Regions from separate parts of the Janthinobacterium sp. GW823-FHT01H08 genome, predicted to be linked through region 2. Evidence: predicted binding sites of a transcription regulator. Region 2 holds the regulator's gene; the other holds the start of a gene.
What was found. The regulator FliA, encoded in region 2, starts transcription of late flagellar genes. The targets are predictions, from matches to a motif close to CTAAAGTTTNNNNNNNNNNNGCCGNTA.
Positions count from the first base shown of each region.

Region 1 (9,838 bases), 1.2 Mb from region 2:
AGTGGGTTGGCTTGCCTCGTCGCTGTTCGATGGCCATCCGGCCGTCGAGGCGCGGCGGCAAGCCGGGCGTCCGTATCTGCACTGCGTGGCCGGCCAGAGCTGGACCTGGGAAGGCGTGCACTTTGCCATGCTGCACCCATTGCCCGCCAGCCACACGGACATCAGCTTGACGCCGAACGCCCGCAGCTGCACCGTGAAGATCACGGCAGGCAAGCATGCCATCTTGCTGGCCGGCGACATCGAGGCGGCGCAGGAAGCACAGTTGCTGGCGCGCTCGGCCGATGGCGACCTGGCCGCCGACGTGCTGCTGGCGCCGCACCACGGCAGCGGCACCTCGTCGACACCGGCCTTCCTGAATGCCGTCCATCCGGCCCTGGCGATTTTCCAGGTCGGGCACCGGAACCGCTATAAACATCCGAAGCCGCAAGTGTATGCGCGCTATGGCGACATGGGCATTGCGCGGCTGCGCACGGATGTGACGGGGGCGGTGGTGCTGGAATTTGGCGACGATATCGATGTGACGTTGTACCGGGCCAGCCGGCCACGGTACTGGCATGGGCGATAAGGCAGTGCGCCGCATCGGATACCGGACAGGAGACCCATTATGTGCGATGAATGCAATCCCTTCGAGCGCTGGTTGGCGAAGGCCGACGCTGCTTACCGGCGCTTGCGTTTGATTCGGTGGGATCAGGGGTTACGTTATGTGGAGAGGATTTCGCCAGCGTTGGCGCAGGCGACACAGCATACGGGTATTGGTATCGCGAGCGGCTTGTTTACTGGCTTGATCTTGTTTGGATTGCAATTTACGATTGATCAGCCTGTCAATGACATGGCCAAATCGCTACAGCGCAAATTCATTGTGCACTACCAGGATATTCCAGCGCCCTTGTTCAATCTTGTCCTTTTTCTGGTGGCATGCACCATGTTGTTGACTGCCGAGTGGGGGCATTTTTTCAGGCAGAAAGTGCTGGTGCCTGTCATACATGGCATCTCGCATACAGTGTCAATTAGCACCGGGATGTTATTGTCGCTCGTCTTTTCGGACGTGCTGACGAAGAGTTTTCTGCCGAATATCGGACAATGGTTATTCAGCCTCCTTATTATTTCGATAGTGTGGATACTCGCAGTGACGATGAACGCAGTTATTTATTTATGTCGCTACGGCGTGGTGGGGCTATGGCGAAAGAAGAGCTGCGCTGGCGAAGAGTGTCCTGCACCGCAAAAAAAGTACGAGGTCCTGCACTTTATTTTTCCACTGGTGGGAATTTTTCTCATCTTTTACCTGTGGGGAGATGTCAAGCGCAGCGCCGTACAGGTGGCCGATGCCGCCAAGGCCAGCAAGGTGGCGGACTGTGCAGTTGCACACTAGCTGTTTTCATATTCGCTTCAGCAGCATCTCAACGGAAGAACCCAATCGAGGAGCGTTGATTGTTACATTTAAGCAGCCATTATCTGATCAGCCTGGCCCAGGCCGCCGACATCGACGCCATCACGACCTTGTTGCAAGCTAATTCCCCATCGCAGGGCGGCAGCCTGACGGGCGAGTTTTCGCGCGACAAGGTGGCCAGCATGGCGGATGGCGAATCGCCCGTCATTGTGGCGCGGCGCGCAGCGGACGGGCCTGTCGTTGGCGTGTTGTTCAGCGATGCAGCTGCCACCGCGCAGGCGCCCGTGGTGCTGGCCATGCTGGCCGCGTATCGGGGAAGTGACAAGGCCTACGTGTATGGCCCCGTCTGCATCGCGGACTCGGAGCGGGGGCAGGGCTTGCTGGCGCTGCTGTACTCTGCCATGCGGGCGCGGCATGGGGGTGCGGAGGCGGTGCTGTTCATCCGGCGCGACAATATCGGCTCGCTGCGTGCGCATGAACGACTGGGCATGCGCGAGGTGGCCGCCTTTGTTTTCGATGGCGCGCAGTTCGCCGTGTATAGCGACGTCATCGCCGCGAAATAGATGCTAACTTGCCCGTTCATCGGGTATTTCCAGCCCTCGCTGCCGCACATATTCCAGAAACAGCCGGGCCCCCTTGGCCATCCTCGACGTGCCATACACGGCATGGATGCTCGGGTCCAGCTCCTTCGACGAGGTCAGCCGGTATGCCGTGCAGACCCGGCGCAGGGTGCCTGCCGCCACGGCCGGTTCCGCCAGCCAGCTGGCCAGGCGCACGATGCCGGCGCCTTCCAGGGCCGCCTGAAAGGTGGCGATGCCGGAAGTGAAGCGGAAGCGGGGCTGCACCTGGTAGCGCACGTTGCGCTCGGTGGAAACGAAATGCCAGTCGCGCAGGATGCGGGGAGCCGAGTGCATGATGATGTCGTGGCCGGCCAGCTCTTCCGGTTCGTCGGGCGCGCCCATGCGGGCGATATAGTCGGGCGAGGCGTACATGTAGCGGCGGTAGTTCCACAGGGGATAACCGATCAGCTCGCTCGACTGGGGGAAGGCGCCGCGGATGGCAAAGTCGAGCTTTTCCTGGATGGGGTCGATCGATTTGTCCGAGAAATGGATGTCCACGGACACGTTCGGATAGTCGCGCGAAAATTGCGCCACCACTTTCGGCAGGAAGCCCAGCGACAAAATTTCCGGCGCGGAGAGGCGCACCCAGCCTTGCGGCGAGTTGCTCAGCTCTGCCAGCTGGTCTTCCGCCTCGGCCTGCGTTTCCAGCAAGTGCTTGGCCGACGCGTAATAGGTTTCGCCGGCCGTCGTCAGGGTGAACTGCTTTTGCGTGCGCAGGATCAGCTCGGCGCCGATGGCGTCTTCGAGGAACTGGATGGCGCGCGTGACGGCCGACGGCGAGCGTCCCAGCATGCGCGCCGCGTGGATGAAGCTGCGCTTTTCCACCACGGTGCAAAAGGCGCGGATCTCCCACATCAGTTTCATCGACATCGCGTCACTCCCGGCAAAAGAGGCCAGTAGACCGCATGGGGCGCATTCCGTCAAGCGTTACGCCTGATTGCGTTTTCCGCAATTTGAAGTTGCATCGGAAAAAGTGTCTGACGCCTATACTGCCGCTGTCGCCCATTCCATATTGCCTATCATGCTGACCATCTCGCTGCTGTGTTTATTTGCCTTCTTTGCCGGCCTGATCGATGCCGCCGTGGGCGGGGGCGGGCTGATACAGCTGCCGGCCCTGTTCAACCTGATGCCGAACATGGCGTCGACCTCCTTGCTGGGCACGAATAAGCTGGCGTCCGCCTGCGGCACCACGTTTGCCGCCCGCTCGTTTGTCGGCAAGGTGCACATCCCGTGGCTGCTGGTGCTGCCCGCCGTGGCCAGCGCCTTCGTCATGTCCTTCATCGGCGCGGCCGCCGTGTCCTACGTGCCGCAGCAGGTGGTGCGCCCCATGGTGCTGGTGTTGATCATCATCATGGCCATCTACACCTTCATCAAGAAGGATTTCGGCACGACGCGCGAAGCGCGCCCCATCGGCCCGCGCGAGCGCATCCTCGCCATCGTCATCGGCGGCGCCATCGGCTTTTATGACGGCCTGTTCGGGCCGGGCACGGGCAGTTTTTTGATTTTCCTGTTCATCCGCGTCTTCGGCTTCGATTTCATCCTCGCCTCGGCCTGCTCGAAACTGGTGAATATCGCCACCAACGTGGCCGCGCTGGCCTTCTTCATTCCCGCCGGCCACGTGGTCTACGCGGTGGCAGCGCCCATGGCCGTGTGCAATATCCTGGGTGCCCTGACGGGCACCTGGATCGCCGTGCGCCGCGGCGCCGCCTTCGTGCGCATCCTCTTCCTCGTGCTGCTGGTGCTGCTGATCGTGAAGTTGTCCTACGACATCTTCTTCAAGTAAGTTTTTGAACGACAACAAGCCATGAAAACCATCCAGGGCGTGCTGTGGGACAACGATGGCGTGCTGGTCGATACCGAACAGCTGTTTTACGAAAGCAACCGCGACTTGCTCTTGCCCTACGGCATAGACTTGACGCCGAAGCAATTTTTTGACTGGTTCCTGGACAATAACTACGGCGCCTGGCATCTGCTGCTGGGGCAGGGGCACAGCATTGAGCTGGTCGAGCGCCTGCGGGCCGAGCGCACCGAGCTGTTTGCGCAACGCCTGCGCCAGGCGGGGCAGCTGGCCATCCCCGGCATCGGGCAAGTGCTGGCGGCGCTGCGCCCGCATGTGGCCATGGGCGTGGTCACCAGCGCCTATGAGCAACATTTCCGCATCAGCCATGCGGCCACGGGCTTGCTCAGCCACTTCGACTTCGTGCTGACGCGCGAAATGTATGGCGAGAGCAAGCCGGCGCCCGACGGCTACCAGCTGGGCTTGCAGCGCCTGGGCCTGGCCGCCGCCGACTGCGTGGCCGTGGAAGACTCGCCGCGCGGCTTGCGCGCCGCCAGGGCGGCCGGGCTGGAATGCATCGTCGTGCGCAATCCCATGAACCGTCACCATGCGTTTGACGATGCTTTTTGCGTGGTCGATTCCAACGCCGAGCTGGGCGACGTACTGGCCTCGTTCGTGCCCGGCATGGCGCCAGCGCGCCCGCTGCCAGCCCGCAAATTAGAGGTCTTCCTCTGATCCGTCTTGCCGGCATGCCATTACAATTGCCTATCGCATTCACCGGCACCGCCCCACGATGACCCTCCCGCAACTGCACTTTGCCCACGCCAACAGTTACCCTGCCGGCACCTACCGCAAGCTGTTCGGCTTGCTGGGCCAGCACTACACCGTGCAGGCGCTCGACATGCATGCGCACGATCCGGATTACCCCGTCAGCACGGGCTGGCCCGAGCTGGTGCGCGAGTACATCGACGACCTGGAGCGCCGCTACAGCGCGCCCGTGATCCTCGTCGGCCATTCGCTGGGCGGCATGCTCAGCGTGATGGTGGCCAAGCAGCGGCCCGACCTGGTGCGTTGCGTGGTCTTGCTCGATTCGCCCGTGGTGGCGGGCTGGCGCGCCTTGCTGGTGCGCCTGGCGCGCAACACGGCGCTGGGCGAGCGGTTTTCCCCCTCGCGTTTTTCCGCCCGGCGGCGCAAGCTGTGGCCCGATGCGCAAGCCGCGTATGAACACTTCGCGGCCAAGGACATGTTCGCCATCTGGGCGCCGCAAGTCTTGCGCGATTACATCGACAGCGGCCTGGCTCCCCATCCGGACGGGGTGCAGCTGCGTTTTACGCGCGAAGTGGAAACGCAGGTCTACCGCAGCTTGCCGCACCATATCGGCGGCCTCGTCAAGGATGGGTTTCCCGTGCCCATCGGCTTTATCGGCGGCACGGAATCGGTGGAATGCCGCCAGGCGGGCTTGACGGCCACGCGCAAGCTGGTCGGCAAGTTTTTCCGCCAGGTGCCGGGCGGCCATCTGTTTCCCATGGAAAACCCGGAACTGACGGCGCAAGTGGTGCGCGAGATGATCACGGCATTGCTGGCGAAACAATAGCCTTCCGCCAAGGATTTTCAGGGGATGGGGGCCAACAGCGGCGGATTTTCGCGTAAAATCCTGCCATTCGGGCCGCGCCTGCACCTGGCGCGCCGCCCCAGCCATTCGATATTCTAGAAAGATACCCCTGCGATGACGATTAAAAGCGATAAATGGATACGCCGCATGGCGGAAACAACGGGCATGATCGAGCCGTTCGAACCGGGCCAGGTCAAGGAACGCGACGGCAACCGCATCGTTTCCTACGGCACCTCCAGCTATGGCTATGACATCCGTTGCGCCGACGAGTTCAAGTTGTTTACCAACATCAACACCACCATCGTCGATCCCAAGGATTTTGACGCGAATAACTTCGTCGATGTGTCGGGCAAGGGCTATTGCATCATCCCGCCCAATTCCTTCGCGCTGGCCCGTACCGTGGAATATTTCCGCATTCCCCGCAACGTCTTGACGATTTGCCTGGGCAAGAGCACGTATGCGCGCTGCGGCATCATCGTCAACGTCACCCCGTTCGAACCGGAATGGGAAGGCTATGTGACCCTGGAGTTTTCGAATACGACACCGTTGCCGGCGAAAATCTACGCCAACGAAGGCGTGGCGCAAGTGCTGTTTTTCGAATCCGACGAAGTGTGCGAAACCTCGTACAAGGACCGCGGCGGCAAATACCAGGGCCAGGTCGGCGTGACATTGCCGAAGACCTGATTGATTGCTTGAACGGGCGGGGCGCCAGTCCTGCTTTAAATCTGTTTCAGCAGCCACGCCTTCAGCGCGGTTGACGGCTGGTACAGGGGAACATGGCCGCGCAGCAAGATTTGCGCGCTGCGCCGGTAGGCCGCACCGTCGATGGCGATGTTGCCCGTCACCCCGTCCTGGCGCGCCACGATGGTGGTGTCCAGGATGCCGGCCGGGTTGGCTAGGCCCAGTTCCATCTCTGTTTCCGCTTGCTTGACTGGCGGCACGCCGCGCGCCAGCGCATGCGCCACCGTGCCCGGTATCAGGCACGCGGCCGCCAGGCAGCAGCCTCCCGAGACCGCCAGCGAGGCGTGGCCCGATTGCGGCGTAAAGTAACGCACCGCAATATTTCCCTCTTCCGCCGCCGGCCCCACGATGCAGAACTTGGGGATGGTTTCGCTGCGTTCCAGTTCCGCCAACGTCATCAACCCGCCATCGCGCTTGCGCAAGCCCATCAGCAGTCCCGCCGCGCTCCACACCTGGCGGATCGCCTGCATGAAAGCCGTATCCGCTTCCAGTTCCGCGATGGACTCGTGCGCCGTCTTGCCGAACTGGCTCGCTGGCGCGATGACCATGGGCACGGCCACATCCACGCACGAGACCACATAACCGTGCACCACATCCTGCGCATTGCCTGTTGGTAATAATTTTCCCGTCTTGGCGCCTGCCGGCTGCCGCAGGAACAGGTCCACGCGGGGGAAGTTGCCGGTCACGCCAGGAATGCTGGCGGCCGTAAAGCTGCCGTCGCGTTCGCGCGCCATGCGCGAGGTGGTGATGACGCCCGTGTTGGTGTTGCGGATATCGATATCGTGCGCGCCGATGGCCAGTGCCTCGATCACGCCGCTGTCCAGTCCCCACAGTTGCAGGGCGGACGACATATTGCCGCAGTTCACGCTCCAGTCGATATCGCCGTGTTCGCCAGCCAGCTGGGCCAGGGTGCTGACCAGGCGCGGCTGGCCCGCATGCTGTTCCACCTCGGCGAGGAAGACTTTATTGCTGGTGGGCGTGCCCCGACCCAGGCCCGTGATTTGCCGGTTGCCCGGCTGCCGGCCGGACTGGGGCACGCCCATCAGGTGGCGCAGCAATTCCTCGCGCAGCGTTTGCTCGGCCGGCACGCAGGTCCCGTGCAAGACCAGGCCCGTCGACGTGCCGCCACGCATGTGGTGGACGGGAAACTCGATCACGCCGCAGCGTTGGCGGGGCACGAGGTCGGGCAGGGCGGGCAGCAGGGGCGTCATCATCATGGATCGTGGTCAAGGCAGGAAGCGCCAGTGTGCCAGTTTTTCTTGCTGGCGTGCAATCGGATGGTGCGCGCGGCGTCTTTACATGGCTTTACCCGCCTTTACACTTGCCGCCCTGTATTGAGTACCTTGCGCGCCGATAATAAGGTGTTGAATAATCAGGGAGGCAATATGGTAGCGGCAATCGGTTCCGGCAGCGCAGTCAGCGCGGCCAGTAGCGCCAGTTCGGGCAGCAGTGCGCAGATCGCGGCGCTGCAAAAGCAGATCACGGCGGCGCAAAAACAGTTGACGGAGTCGCAGAAGGGCGAGCAGACGGACGCGTCGCAAAAGCTGCAGCAGCAGCTGGCGCAGCAAATTCAGGCCTTGCAGGCGCAAATCGCCCAGCTACAGGCGGCGGCCGCGCAGAAGGCGGCGCAAGGCGATTCCCAAACGGCCAGCAGTGCCGAGACCGTGGCGAGTCCCGCCAGGTCAAGCGCGTCGACCCTGGGCAGCATCATCGATACGCAGGCGTAACAACACATCCACGCGCCAGGCTCGCCGACAGGTCAGCCTGGCGTTTTGACAGGCAACAACATTTCCACGCACAAGCCGCCACCGCTGCGCAAGCTGGCCCCGATGCGGCCGCCATGGGCATTGATGACGTGCCGGGCGATAGCCAGGCCCAGGCCGTGTCCATCCGTGCTGTGCTGGGTATTACTGGCGCGGAAGAACGGTTCAAAAATGCGCGCCAGGTCCGCGCCAGCCACGCCGGGGCCCCGGTCCAGCACGGCGATGCGCAGCCAGTCGGACATGCGAGACAGTTCCACTTCCACCGTGCCGCCATCGGGGCTGTGCTTGACGGCGTTGCGCACCACGTTTTCCACGGCGCGCGCCAGCAATTCTGGCTGGCCCGTGACGCTGGCGTCGGGCATGGCCGCATCGCCCGCCAGTTCGACGTTCAACTGGCGTGCCCGGGCCTCATAGCGGGCGTCGTCCACGATGTCGTGCACGAGGTCGGCGATGCTGACGTCTTCGCTGTGCATGTGCCCGGCTCCCGTTTGCCCGGCGCCGGCTTCCAGCCGTGACAGCGTCAGCAGTTCACCGATCAGTTTATCCATGCGTTCGCTTTCGCGTTCGATGCGCTGCATCGAGGCGGCCATCTTTTCCGGCTGCTGGTGCGCCAGGCCGATGGCGGCCTGCAGGCGTGCCAGCGGCGAGCGCAACTCGTGCGAGACGTCATGCAGCAGACGTGTCTGGCTATCCATGAGGCTGCGCAAGCGGCCCGTCATGCGGTCGAAATCGCGGCCCAGGTCCGTCAATTCATCGCCGCGCTTGCCGCTGGCGTGAAAACGCGGCGCCAGATTGCCGTGCGAGGCGGCCTCGAACGCTTGCCGCAGGTCGCGGATGGGGCGCGCAAAATACCAGGCCAGCAGGAAAGAAAACAGCAGGCTGGCGGCAATGGCCGCCCCCAGGGGAATGAAGGTGCGGTAGGGCGTGTCCATGCGCGGGGGCGGGCCGCGGCCGAATTCGCCGCGTGGCGGCGCAGTGCCCGCTTCGTGGGGCCGTGGACCGGCTCCCATGGCGCGCGGGCCGCTCAGGGTGACGGCATTGAGGGTGTCGCGCGCGGCGCCCGCTTCGGCATTGCGGAAGCGTTCGGACGAGGGCAGGAACAGCAGATAGCGCTGGCCGTCGCTGCCGGTGACCGTGCGCACGACGGGATGGGCCTGGCTTTGCTCCAGCATGGCGCGCGCCTTGGCCAGCATGGCGGGATGCACCGCGCGGCCCATCAGTTCGTGTCCGCGCGCATCGACGGCAAACACGCGCATGCGCTCGAGCTTGCTCAGGAATTGCCGCAAGGCCTGGCTGCCGCCCGCTTCCAGGGTGGCGCTGGCGGCCTCGATGATCATTTGCGCGGGCGGACTGGTGTCGATGTCGAGGGCCCGCTCCTGCTGGGCCGCCCGGTTTTTCAGCCAGAAGGTGCCGCCGATGCCGATGGTGGCCGTCACTTGCGCCAGCATGATGCACAGAAAAAACTTCCAGAACAGACGGCCCACGCTTACTCCTTGATCAGCTGGTAGCCGAGACGGTACACGGTCTGCAGGCAGGAGCGGCCATCGGCCAGGCTGCCCAGTTTGCGGCGCAGGCTGCTCAAGTGCACGTCGATATTGCGGTCGAAGCGGGCCATGGGACGGCCCAGACCCAGTTCCGATAATTGATTCTTGCTGACGGGCTTGCCCGCATGGCGCACCAGCACTTCCAGCAAGTTGAATTCCGTGCTCGTCAGCTCCAGGTGCGCGCCGGCCCAGGAAACGCGGCGCTGTTCCGGCCACATCGTCAGTTGCCCTACGGTGAGCGGCGCCAGACCCGAGCTGTCGTGCGGCGCCGCCTGCGCGCGGCGCAGGATGGCGCGGATGCGCGCCGTCAGCTCGCGCGGCGTGCACGGTTTCGTCACGTAATCGTCGGCGCCCAGCTCCAGACCCACGATACGGTCCGTATCGTCGCCGCGCG
Region 1 is NZ_CM179504.1:3,871,063-3,880,900, reverse strand. It holds gene AC3RCG_RS17370 (DNA internalization-related competence protein ComEC/Rec2) at 1-565, shown strand, start outside; gene AC3RCG_RS17365 (hypothetical protein) at 605-1,369, shown strand; gene AC3RCG_RS17360 (GNAT family N-acetyltransferase) at 1,429-1,950, shown strand; gene AC3RCG_RS17355 (LysR family transcriptional regulator) at 1,954-2,877, opposite strand; gene AC3RCG_RS17350 (sulfite exporter TauE/SafE family protein) at 3,029-3,790, shown strand; gene AC3RCG_RS17345 (HAD family hydrolase) at 3,812-4,519, shown strand; gene AC3RCG_RS17340 (alpha/beta fold hydrolase) at 4,578-5,378, shown strand; gene dcd (dCTP deaminase) at 5,511-6,080, shown strand; gene AC3RCG_RS17330 (PrpF domain-containing protein) at 6,116-7,354, opposite strand; gene AC3RCG_RS17325 (FlxA-like family protein) at 7,523-7,864, shown strand; gene AC3RCG_RS17320 (sensor histidine kinase) at 7,897-9,384, opposite strand; gene AC3RCG_RS17315 (response regulator transcription factor) at 9,387-9,838, opposite strand, start outside.
Region 1: AC3RCG_RS17325 (FlxA-like family protein) is a predicted target of FliA. The motif match lies at 7,467-7,493, and genes of this name have one in related genera.

Region 2 (9,838 bases):
TACTTGCTGTTTGGTGATGTTGTTCGTTTGGAAATGCTGGGCGATGACGGCAAGTCGCTGTTTGGCGCCATCGAGCAGACGGTGAAACAGGCCGAGGCGCGCAAGTCCCGCTAAGGTTACCGGAGAGTAAAGGAAATACAGGGGATTTGCCCCCCTGTTCCGCCGATGGCGCGCGCCCGCTTGAACCGATAATGCGTCATGCCCAGTCCGTATTGCGCCTAGCCAGGCTGCAGGACTTCACCGGAGTTGATTGATGTCGGAAGACAGCGACGCAGAAAAGACCGAAGCCGCGTCACCGAAGCGCCTCGAGCAGGCGCGTGAGGAAGGCGACGTTCCGCGATCGCGTGAAGTGGCCACGTTTACGGTGTTGATGGCGTCCGGCTGCTGTCTGTGGTTTGCCGGCGACGCCATCGTGCGGCGGCTGACGGCTGTCATGGTTTCCGGGCTGACCCTGGACCGGGAGCAAATCCTCAATCCCGACGCGATGATGTTGCGCATCGGCTACGACGTGGGTTCCGTTCTGCTGACCTGCCTGCCGTACGCCGCGGCCATCATGCTCGTCGCCCTCGCGTCGCCCGTGCTGGTGGGCGGCTGGCTGTTCAGTTCCAAGGCGTTCACCCCCAATTTTGGCAAGCTCAACCCGATTCGCGGCCTGGGCAATATGTTTTCGAAGAATGCGCTGGTGGAGCTGCTCAAGGCCATCGCCAAGACCCTCGTCGTCGGCGTCGTCGCCTGGATGGTGATGCAGCATCAAAAGGATGCCGTGCTGGGCCTGTCGGTGGAATCCCTGCGCGCCGGTTCGGCCCATCTGATCAGCCTGCTGATCACGGCCTTCCTGCTGATCGTCGGCGCGCTGGGCCTGATCGCCGCCATCGATGGTCCGTACCAGATGTGGCATTACGCCAACAAGATGAAAATGTCCTTGCAGGAAGTCAAGCAAGAGGCGAAGGAGTCGGACGGCAATCCGCAGATCAAGGCGAAGATACGCCAGATGCAGCATGAAATGTCGCGCCGCCGCATGATGGCCGACGTGCCGACGGCCGACGTGGTGGTGACCAATCCGACCCACTACGCCGTGGCCTTGAAGTATGGCGAGAATTCGCGCGGCGCGCCGCAGGTGGTGGCCAAGGGTATCGACGAAGTGGCGGCGAAGATCCGTGAACTGGCGGGCGAACACAAGGTCGCCATCCTGGAAGCGCCAGCCCTGGCGCGCGCGCTGTACAAGCACACGGACATCGGCGACGAGATTCCCGAGGCGCTGTACGGCGCCGTGGCCGAAGTACTGGCCTACGTGTTCCAGCTGCGCAGCTACGGCAACGGCCATGGCGAGCGCCCCGACAAGCCGAAAAAACTCGACGTGCCGCCCGAGCTCGATCCGCTCGACCCCGCATCGCAGACCAAACCCGCGGCAGACGCGGCAGACAAGAATAAAGGAAGCACACCATGAACGGCCTGAGATTGCCAGCCTGGCTCAGCGGAATGGGCAACAATGCCAGCAAGGGTGTCGCCGCGCCGATCATCATCATCATGCTGCTGGCGATGATGGTGTTGCCGCTGCCGGCCTTCATCCTCGACATTTTCTTCAGCTTTAATATCGCGCTGTCCATCATCGTGCTGCTGACGGCGCTGTACACGGTCAAGCCGCTCGACTTCATGGCCTTCCCGACCATCCTGCTCGTGTCGACCATGCTGCGCCTGTCGCTGAACGTGGCGTCCACGCGCGTCGTGCTGACGGAAGGCCATACGGGCGCCGACGCGGCCGGTAAGGTGATCGAAGCGTTCGGTCATTTCTTGATTGGCGGCAACTACACGGTCGGTATCGTGGTCTTCATTATTTTGACGATCATCAACTTTACCGTCGTGACCAAGGGTGCGGGCCGTATCGCCGAGGTGGGCGCCCGCTTCGCGCTGGACGCGATGCCTGGTAAGCAGATGGCCATCGATGCCGACCTGAACGCCGGCCTGATCGGCGAAGACGAAGCGCGCCGCCGCCGCACGGAAGTGGCGCAGGAAGCGGAATTCTACGGCGCCATGGACGGCGCCAGCAAATACGTGCGCGGCGACGCCATCGCCGGCATCATGGTGACCGTCATCAATATCGTCGGCGGCCTGCTGGTGGGCTTGCTGCAGCATGACATGGGCTTTGCCGATGCACTGAAGAACTACACCCTGCTGGCCATCGGTGACGGCCTGGTGGCGCAGATTCCTTCGCTGATCATTTCCACGGCGGCCGGTATCGTCGTCTCGCGCGTGGCCAGCGAACAGGACATCGGCACCCAGTTGGTGGGGCAATTGTTTGCGAAACCGCAAGTGTTGTACATTACCGCCGGCATCATCGGCGGCATGGGCCTGATTCCCGGCATGCCGAACATGGTCTTCATCCTGCTGGCCTCGCTGCTGGCCGGCTCCGCGTATTTGATCAGCAAGAAACGCACGCAGGAAAAAGCGGCGGCCGAAAAGCCGGCCGAAGCGCCGCCAGCCACGGTGGCGCCCGAGCAGGAGGAAGCCAGCTGGCAAGACATCATGCCCGTCGACACCCTGGGCCTGGAAGTGGGCTACCGTTTGATCCCCCTGGTCGACAAGACGCAGGGCGGCGAATTGCTCAAGCGCATCAAAGGCATCCGCAAGAAATTTGCCCAGGAAGTGGGCTTTCTGGCGCCGCCCGTGCATATCCGCGACAATCTGGAATTGAAGCCGTCCGCCTACCGCATCACCCTCAAGGGCGTGGAAGTGGGCGTGGGCGAAGCGTTCAACGGCCAGTTCCTGGCGATCAATCCCGGCATGGCCAGCGGCACCTTGCCGGGCCTGGCCACGAGCGACCCCGCGTTCGGCTTGCCTGCCACCTGGATCGACGCCAGCCTGCGCGACCAGGCCCAATCGATGGGCTACACGGTCGTCGATGCGGGCACCGTGGTGGCCACGCACTTGAATCACCTGATCACCTCGCATGCGTCCGAGCTGCTGGGCCGCGCGGAAGTACAGTCGCTGCTCGACCACCTGGGCAAGGATGCGCCGCGCCTGGTGGAAGACCTGGTGCCGAAGATGCTGTCGCTGTCGACCCTGCAGAAAGTGCTGCAGAACCTGCTGGCCGAGGGCGTGCACATCCGCGACATGCGCACCATCATCGAAACCCTGGCCGAGCATACGGTCCATACGCAAGACCCGAACGACCTGACGGCGCTGGTGCGCGTCTCGCTGGGCCGCGCCATCGTGCAGCAGCTGTTCCCCGGTGCGGCCGAGTTGTCCGTGATGACCCTCGACAGCCGCCTGGAGCGCCTGCTGATGCAGGCGATGGGCAATGGCGGCGACGGCGCCGGCATCGAGCCGGGCCTGGCCGATACCATCGCCCACCAGGCGGGCCTGGCCGCGCAGCAGCAGGAAGCGCTGGGCCTGACGCCCGTGCTGCTGGTGCCGGCGCCGCTGCGCGCCCTGCTGTCGCGCTTCCTGCGCCGCGCCTTGCCGCAGCTCAAAGTGCTGTCGCATGCGGAAGTGCCGGAAACCAAGACGATCCGCGTCACGGCGCTGGTGGGGGCGCAATAGTCGACAGCATTAGTACCGGGGTCAGACCCCCTCCAGCGTTAGCGCGGAGCTTTGCGTTAGCGTTAGTGGGGGTCTGACCCCAGCTTCTCAGCCCTTGCTTTTGGTCAAATAAACATCAATTTCCTGCCGGCAAACTGAATAACGGGTACTTTCCCGTCCTGTTCCTTCGATCATTTCCTGCAAGCATCGCTAATAATAGAAACTGTCCGGGTGATCTGTGTCCATGTGGAAGACAGCACCCAAGCAACAGGAGTCGATGATGGTCACACAGTTCAGCCAATATTGCGCCACCCCCGCCTTGGGAGGCCGGTCATGAATGTGAAGAAATTTACGGGCGCCTCGTCGCGCGATGCGCTGCGCAAGGTGCGCGAAGCATTGGGTCCCGACGCCGTGATCCTGTCGAACCGCCAGACCGATGGCGTGGTGGAAATCCTCGCGCTGGCCAATGACGATGCCGCTTCGCTGGCCTCGCCGCCGGCCGCGTCCGAAATGGCCCAGCCCCGTCCCCAGTTGCAGACCCAGTTCGCCACGCCGCAACGTCCGGCCGCCCCGGCCCAGCGCCCGGCCGCGCCACGTCCTGCCGCGCCGCGCCAGGCAGCCGGCGAGCCAGTGGACATGGCCCGCATGCAGCAGATGATGGCCAGCGCGCTGGCGCACGTCAAGGAAAACGCCGCCGCCGAGATGAGCGGCATGATGAATGAAATCCGCGCCATGCGCGGCATGATGGAAACCCAGCTGGCGGAAATTTCGTGGGGTTCGACGCAGCAGCGCGAGCCGCAAAAAGCCGTCGTGCTGCGCGAAATGCTGGCGGCCGGCTTCTCGGCCAGCCTGGCGCGCTACCTGATCGACAAGCTGCCCGCCGGCCTCGACGGTGCGCAAAGCATGCGCTGGATCAAGACCGTCCTGAGCCGCAACCTGAACACGGTCGCCAATGAAGACGCCATGCTGGAGCAGGGCGGCGTGTTCGCGCTGGTCGGCCCGACCGGTGTCGGCAAGACCACCAGCACGGCCAAGCTGGCGGCCCGCTGCGTGATGCGCCACGGCCCGGAAAAGCTGGCTCTGATCACCACGGACGCCTACCGTATCGGCGCGCACGAACAGCTGCGCATCTACGGCAAGATCCTCGGCGTGATGGTGCATTCGGTGAAGGACGAAGCGGACTTGCGCATCGCCCTGAAGGAACTCAAGAACAAGCACACGGTGCTGATCGATACCGTGGGCGTGAGCCAGCGCGACCAGATGGTGACGGAACAGGTGGCCATGCTGTCGGGCGCCGGCGCCGACGTGAAGCGTTTGCTGTGCCTGAACTCCACGGCGACGCAGGAAACGTTGAACGAAGTAGTGCGCGCCTACCAGGGCAGCGGCCTGGCCGGCTGCATCATGACCAAGCTCGATGAAGCGGCGTCGATCGGCAACGTGCTCGACGTGGTGATCCGCCAGAAGCTGAACCTGTTTTATGTGTCGAACGGCCAGCGCGTGCCGGAAGACCTGTACCTGGCCGACCGCGGCTACCTGATCGACCGCGCCTTCAAGCTCAAGCGCGACTCGGCGGCCACGCAGTTTTCCGACGCCGAACTGCCGCTCCTGATGGCGCAGGCGGCCGCCCGCAACAATGAAGCGCGCGGGGTGCACCTTGGCTAATTTCGATTTCGACCAGGCCGAGGGCTTGCGCCGCATGCTGGCCGGCCCGCAGCCGCGCGTCATGACGTTCCTCTCGGCCACGCCGCAGGACGACAAGGGCGCCATGCTGGTCAACCTGGGCGCTTCGCTCGCCTATGGCGGCAATGACGTGCTGCTGCTTGACGCCAGCGGCGGCAGCGATGGCGTGGCTGCACGGCTGGGACTGGCGCACGGCGCCAGCCTGCGCGACGTGGCGCGCCAGCAGTGCGGCCTGAACCAGGTCATCCACCAGGTGCCGCAAGGCTTCGGCGTGGCCAGCCTGGGCGCGCGCAACCACCTGATGGACAGCATGGACTATGCGGGCGAGGACGAATTGCGCCGCCTGGGCAAGACTTTCGAGGTGCTGGCGCGCCAGAGCGGCATCGTGCTGGTCGACGGCGTCGTGGCCGACGAGGGCGATTGCTTCCCCGTGCCCTTGATGGCCTCGTCGGATATCGTCGTGCAAGTGTCGACCAGCGCCACCTCGATCAAGGCGGCGTACTGCCTGATCAAGCGCCTGAGCCAGGAACTGGGACGCCGCCCGTTCGGCATTCTCGTCACGGGCGCTTCCGAATCCGAGGCAAAAGTGGTATACGATAATATGGCACAGGCGGCGAGCCGCTACCTGGCCGTGAAGCTGACCTCGATGGGTTCCGTGCCCGCCGATGAATATCTGCACCGCGCGGCGCGCCTGGGCCGCAGCGTGGTCGATGCGTTTCCGCTGGCGGGCGCTTCGGTGGCGTTTCGCGGACTGGCCGAGCGGCTGGCCCGTTCGGCGGCGCCGGTGCTTGGCGGCACCTTGTACCAGACGGGGAGCCCGCACCAGTTCAGCGCCTGAATCGAACCGCAGCACCAGATAAGATGAGAAAACAATAAGCAGCCTATGTACACGGTCAAAGGGAAATCGAACAAGGACTATTTGCTGACGGAGCACATTCCGCTGGTGAAGCGTCTGGCGCACCATATGAAGGCGAAATTGCCGCCTTCGGTCGAGGTCGATGACCTGATCCAGGCCGGCATGATCGGCCTGCTCGATGCCATTAGCCGCTATGAAGAGACGCATGGCGCGCAGTTCGAGACCTATGCCGTGCTGCGCATCCGCGGCGCCATGCTCGACGAATTGCGCACCAGCGACTGGCTGCCGCGCAGCATGCGCCAGAACATGCGCAAGATCGAGGAGGCGATGAGCACCTTGCAGCAGCGCCTCGGCCATCCGCCGACGGAATCGGAAGTGGCGAAGCTGCTCAAGATGTCGCTGGCCGACTACCAGGAAATGCTGGGCGACGGCGGCGGCCACCAGCTCGTGTATTACGAAGACTTTCATGATCCGGACGGCAATGACAGCTTCCTCGACCGCCACTGCGTGGACGAGGACAGCGACCCCTTGCGTTCCCTGCTCGATACCGATTTCCGGCAATCCGTGATCGATGCCATCGACGCGCTGCCACCACGCGAGAAAATACTCATGGGCCTGTATTACGAAGAAGAGCTGAACCTGAAGGAGATCGGCGCGGTGATGGGCGTTTCCGAATCGCGCGTCTCGCAGCTGCATACCCAGGCCGTCGCGCGCCTGCGCGCAACCTTGAGGGAGCAGGCGTGGACTGGTCCAGCGTAATCGGGCTGGCGCTGGCGCTGGCGGGCCTGCTGGTCGGCCAGGCACTGGAAGGCGGCAAGATGGCCTCCCTGCTGCAGCCGGCCGCCTTCGCCATCGTCATCATCGGCACCTTCGGCGCCGTGCTGCTGCAGACGCGGTTGCGCACCTTCGTGCGCGGCCTGGAAATGCTGCGCTGGGTCTTCCTGCCGCCCGCCGACACGCGCGCCGCGCTGGCGCGCGACATCGGTCAATGGAGCCTGACGGCGCGCCGCGACGGTCCGCTGGCGCTCGAGCGCCTGATGGAAAACACGGCCGACCGCTTCAACGCCAAGGGCTTGCGCATGATCGTCGACGGCATCGCGCCCGACAAGCTGCGCCAGCTGCTCGACGTGGAAATTTCCGCCTACGAAATGGCCGAGCGCCAGGCCGTCAAGGTGTGGGAATCGGCGGCCGGCTATTCGCCCACCATCGGCATCCTGGGTGCCGTGCTGGGTCTGATCCACGTGATGGAAAACCTCACCGACCCGAGCAAACTGGGCAGCGGCATCGCCGTGGCCTTCGTCTCGACGATTTATGGCGTGGGCCTGGCCAATCTGCTGTTCCTGCCGGTGGCCAATAAACTCAAGGCCATCGTCTCGCGCCGCGTGCTGCAGTATGAAATCACGGCCGCCGTGCTGTACGACATCGCCACGGGCGACCATACGCGCATCATCGAAGAGCGCGTGTCCAGCCTGCTGCACGAGCACTGACCATGATGCGGCGCGCGCGCAGGAAGTATGACGAGGAACCGGACAACCAGGACCGCTGGCTGATCTAGTATGCCGACTTCATCACTTTGCTGTTCGCGTTCTTCGTCGTGATGTACGCGATTTCGCAAGTCAACGAAGGCAAATACCGCGTCTTCCAGAACGCCATCGGCCAGGCCTTCAGCCTGGAAAAGGGCGCGCCGCCCATCATCATGGAAGCGCCGCAGGCGATCCCGTTGCCGAATCCCGCCCTGAAACGCCGCACGGAAGCCATCCGCCGCGAGCGCGAACACATGACGCGCCTGGCGCAGGACCTCACGTCCACCCTGGCGCCGCTGGTCAAGGAAGGCAAGGTGCGGGTCACGCAGACGAGCCGCGGCGTGAGCGTGGAAATCAATGCCAGCGTGTTGTTCGACCCGGGCGCGGCGCGCCTGACGGCGGAATCGGACCAGGCCCTGCGCGCCGTCGCCGTGCTGCTCAAGGATGATACGCACGACGTGCAGGTGGAAGGGCATACGGATGTGCAGCCGATCAGCAATTCCAATTTTGCCTCGAACTGGGAATTGTCGGCCGCGCGCGCCAGCGCCGTGGTGCGCCTGTTCATCGCCAGCGGCGTGCAGGCGTCGCGCCTGACGGCGGTGGGCCACGCCGACAATATCCCCGTGGCGCCCAACGAAACCCCGGAAGGGCGCGCGCGCAACCGCCGGGTCGCCGTGACGATCCTCTCGGGAATCCCGGAAACGGTGACGGAAGTGCCGACGGCGCCTGTGGCGCCGGCACCGGTTCCCGCCAACTGAACGCCGCCGCTTGCTACAAGCGCGGCCATCTTTCCTTTATTTCTACCTATTATCTCTCCATCATGAAAAGCAGCTCCCTGGGCGGTCTCGTCTATTCCACTGAAACGGGCCGCATGTGTCCCGCCTGCCGCCAGCCGCTGGCGCAATGCGCGTGCAAGGCGCAAGCCAGGACGGCGCCGGCGGGCGATGGCGTGGTGCGCGTGTCGCGCCAGACCAAGGGCCGCGGCGGCAAGAGCGTGACCGTGGTCAAGGGCTTGGCGCTGGACGCCATCGCGCTGGCCCTGCTGGGCAAGCAGCTGCGCACGCAATGCGGCTCGGGCGGCACGGTCAAGGATGGCGTGATCGAAGTGCAGGGCGACCATGTCGAAACGGTGATGGCGGCGCTGGCCAAGCTGGGCCACCAGCCGAAAAAGGCCGGCGGCTGAGCGTGCGGAGGCGTGCGGCCAGCTGCCGTTCGCCTGTGGTAACGTGCATTTCCTTTTATGCGCGACCTCATATGAACAGCAAACTGACCGGTATTGCCATCGCCGCTGCCATCGCGGCAGTGCTGGCGCTCGTGTACTGGCCCGCACCCGATGGCGGCGCGCCGGACACTGGCGCCACCGCTGCCGCCAGCGCGCCGGCGGGACGCAGCCTGGCGTCGTATTTGAATATCGACGCCACCCCGGTCGCCGATGCCGCGCCCGTTGTCGTGTCCCTGGCACAGCGGCTCGAACGCCTGGGCGCCAGCGGCAAGCCGGAGGACGCGTATGCGGCCTACAACCTGATCGACGACTGCATCGTCTTCCAGCGCGAAAACCGTTTGCCGGGGATGGAATTCGAGTTGGGGCGCGAGATGACGGTGGAAGAAAAAACCGTCCAGCAGCAGCTGTGCGCGGGTCTGACGCAGCGCCAGCGCGAGGACCGCCTCGGCTACCTGGCCACTGCCGCGCAAGGCGGCGTACCGGGCGCGGCTACCCTGTTCCTGTCGGAAGGTCCGTTCGGCGACCGCAGCGCGCTGCGCAACCGTCCCGATGATCCGCTGGTGCAGGCATGGAAGCGGCAAGCCATCGCCCAGCTGACGGCGCAGGCGGATGAGGCGGAACTGACCAGCGTGTCGACCCTGATGATGGCCTACCTGCGCGATGGCGACGTGGTGCAGAAAGACGCGCCGCAAGCGTATGGCTACCTGCTGGCCCTGCGCATGGTCTACGACGACATCCTCACGCCCGGCACCACGAATCCCTACCAGGACAGCTACTGGCACTGGCTGCAAAACGAGTTGACACCCGAGCAGCAGGCCGCCGCCCTGATCAAGGCGAATGGCATCGCCGCGAAATTCCGTCAGCATACGGGCCGGCCCACGCACGGTTGAGTGCGTAGACCAGCCCCTGCACAGGCTGGCCCGTGCATAAGCCGGTCCGTGCATAGGCCAGTCCGTGCATGGCGTCGCCGCACCGGCGCCAGGTCTGCCAGCTACGGCAGTGCTTGCAGGCGCCGGGTGCGGGTCAGGCAGCCGTCTT
Region 2 is NZ_CM179504.1:5,049,444-5,059,281, reverse strand. It holds gene AC3RCG_RS22725 (fumarylacetoacetate hydrolase family protein) at 1-114, shown strand, start outside; gene flhB (flagellar biosynthesis protein FlhB) at 254-1,447, shown strand; gene flhA (flagellar biosynthesis protein FlhA) at 1,444-3,540, shown strand; gene flhF (flagellar biosynthesis GTPase FlhF) at 3,853-5,181, shown strand; gene AC3RCG_RS22705 (MinD/ParA family ATP-binding protein) at 5,174-6,037, shown strand; gene AC3RCG_RS22700 (RNA polymerase sigma factor FliA) at 6,083-6,814, shown strand; gene AC3RCG_RS22695 (flagellar motor protein) at 6,796-7,542, shown strand; partial or broken gene motD (flagellar motor protein MotD) at 7,548-8,336, shown strand; gene AC3RCG_RS22685 (translation initiation factor Sui1) at 8,399-8,761, shown strand; gene AC3RCG_RS22680 (hypothetical protein) at 8,833-9,690, shown strand; gene AC3RCG_RS22675 (FxDxF family PEP-CTERM protein) at 9,824-9,838, opposite strand, start outside.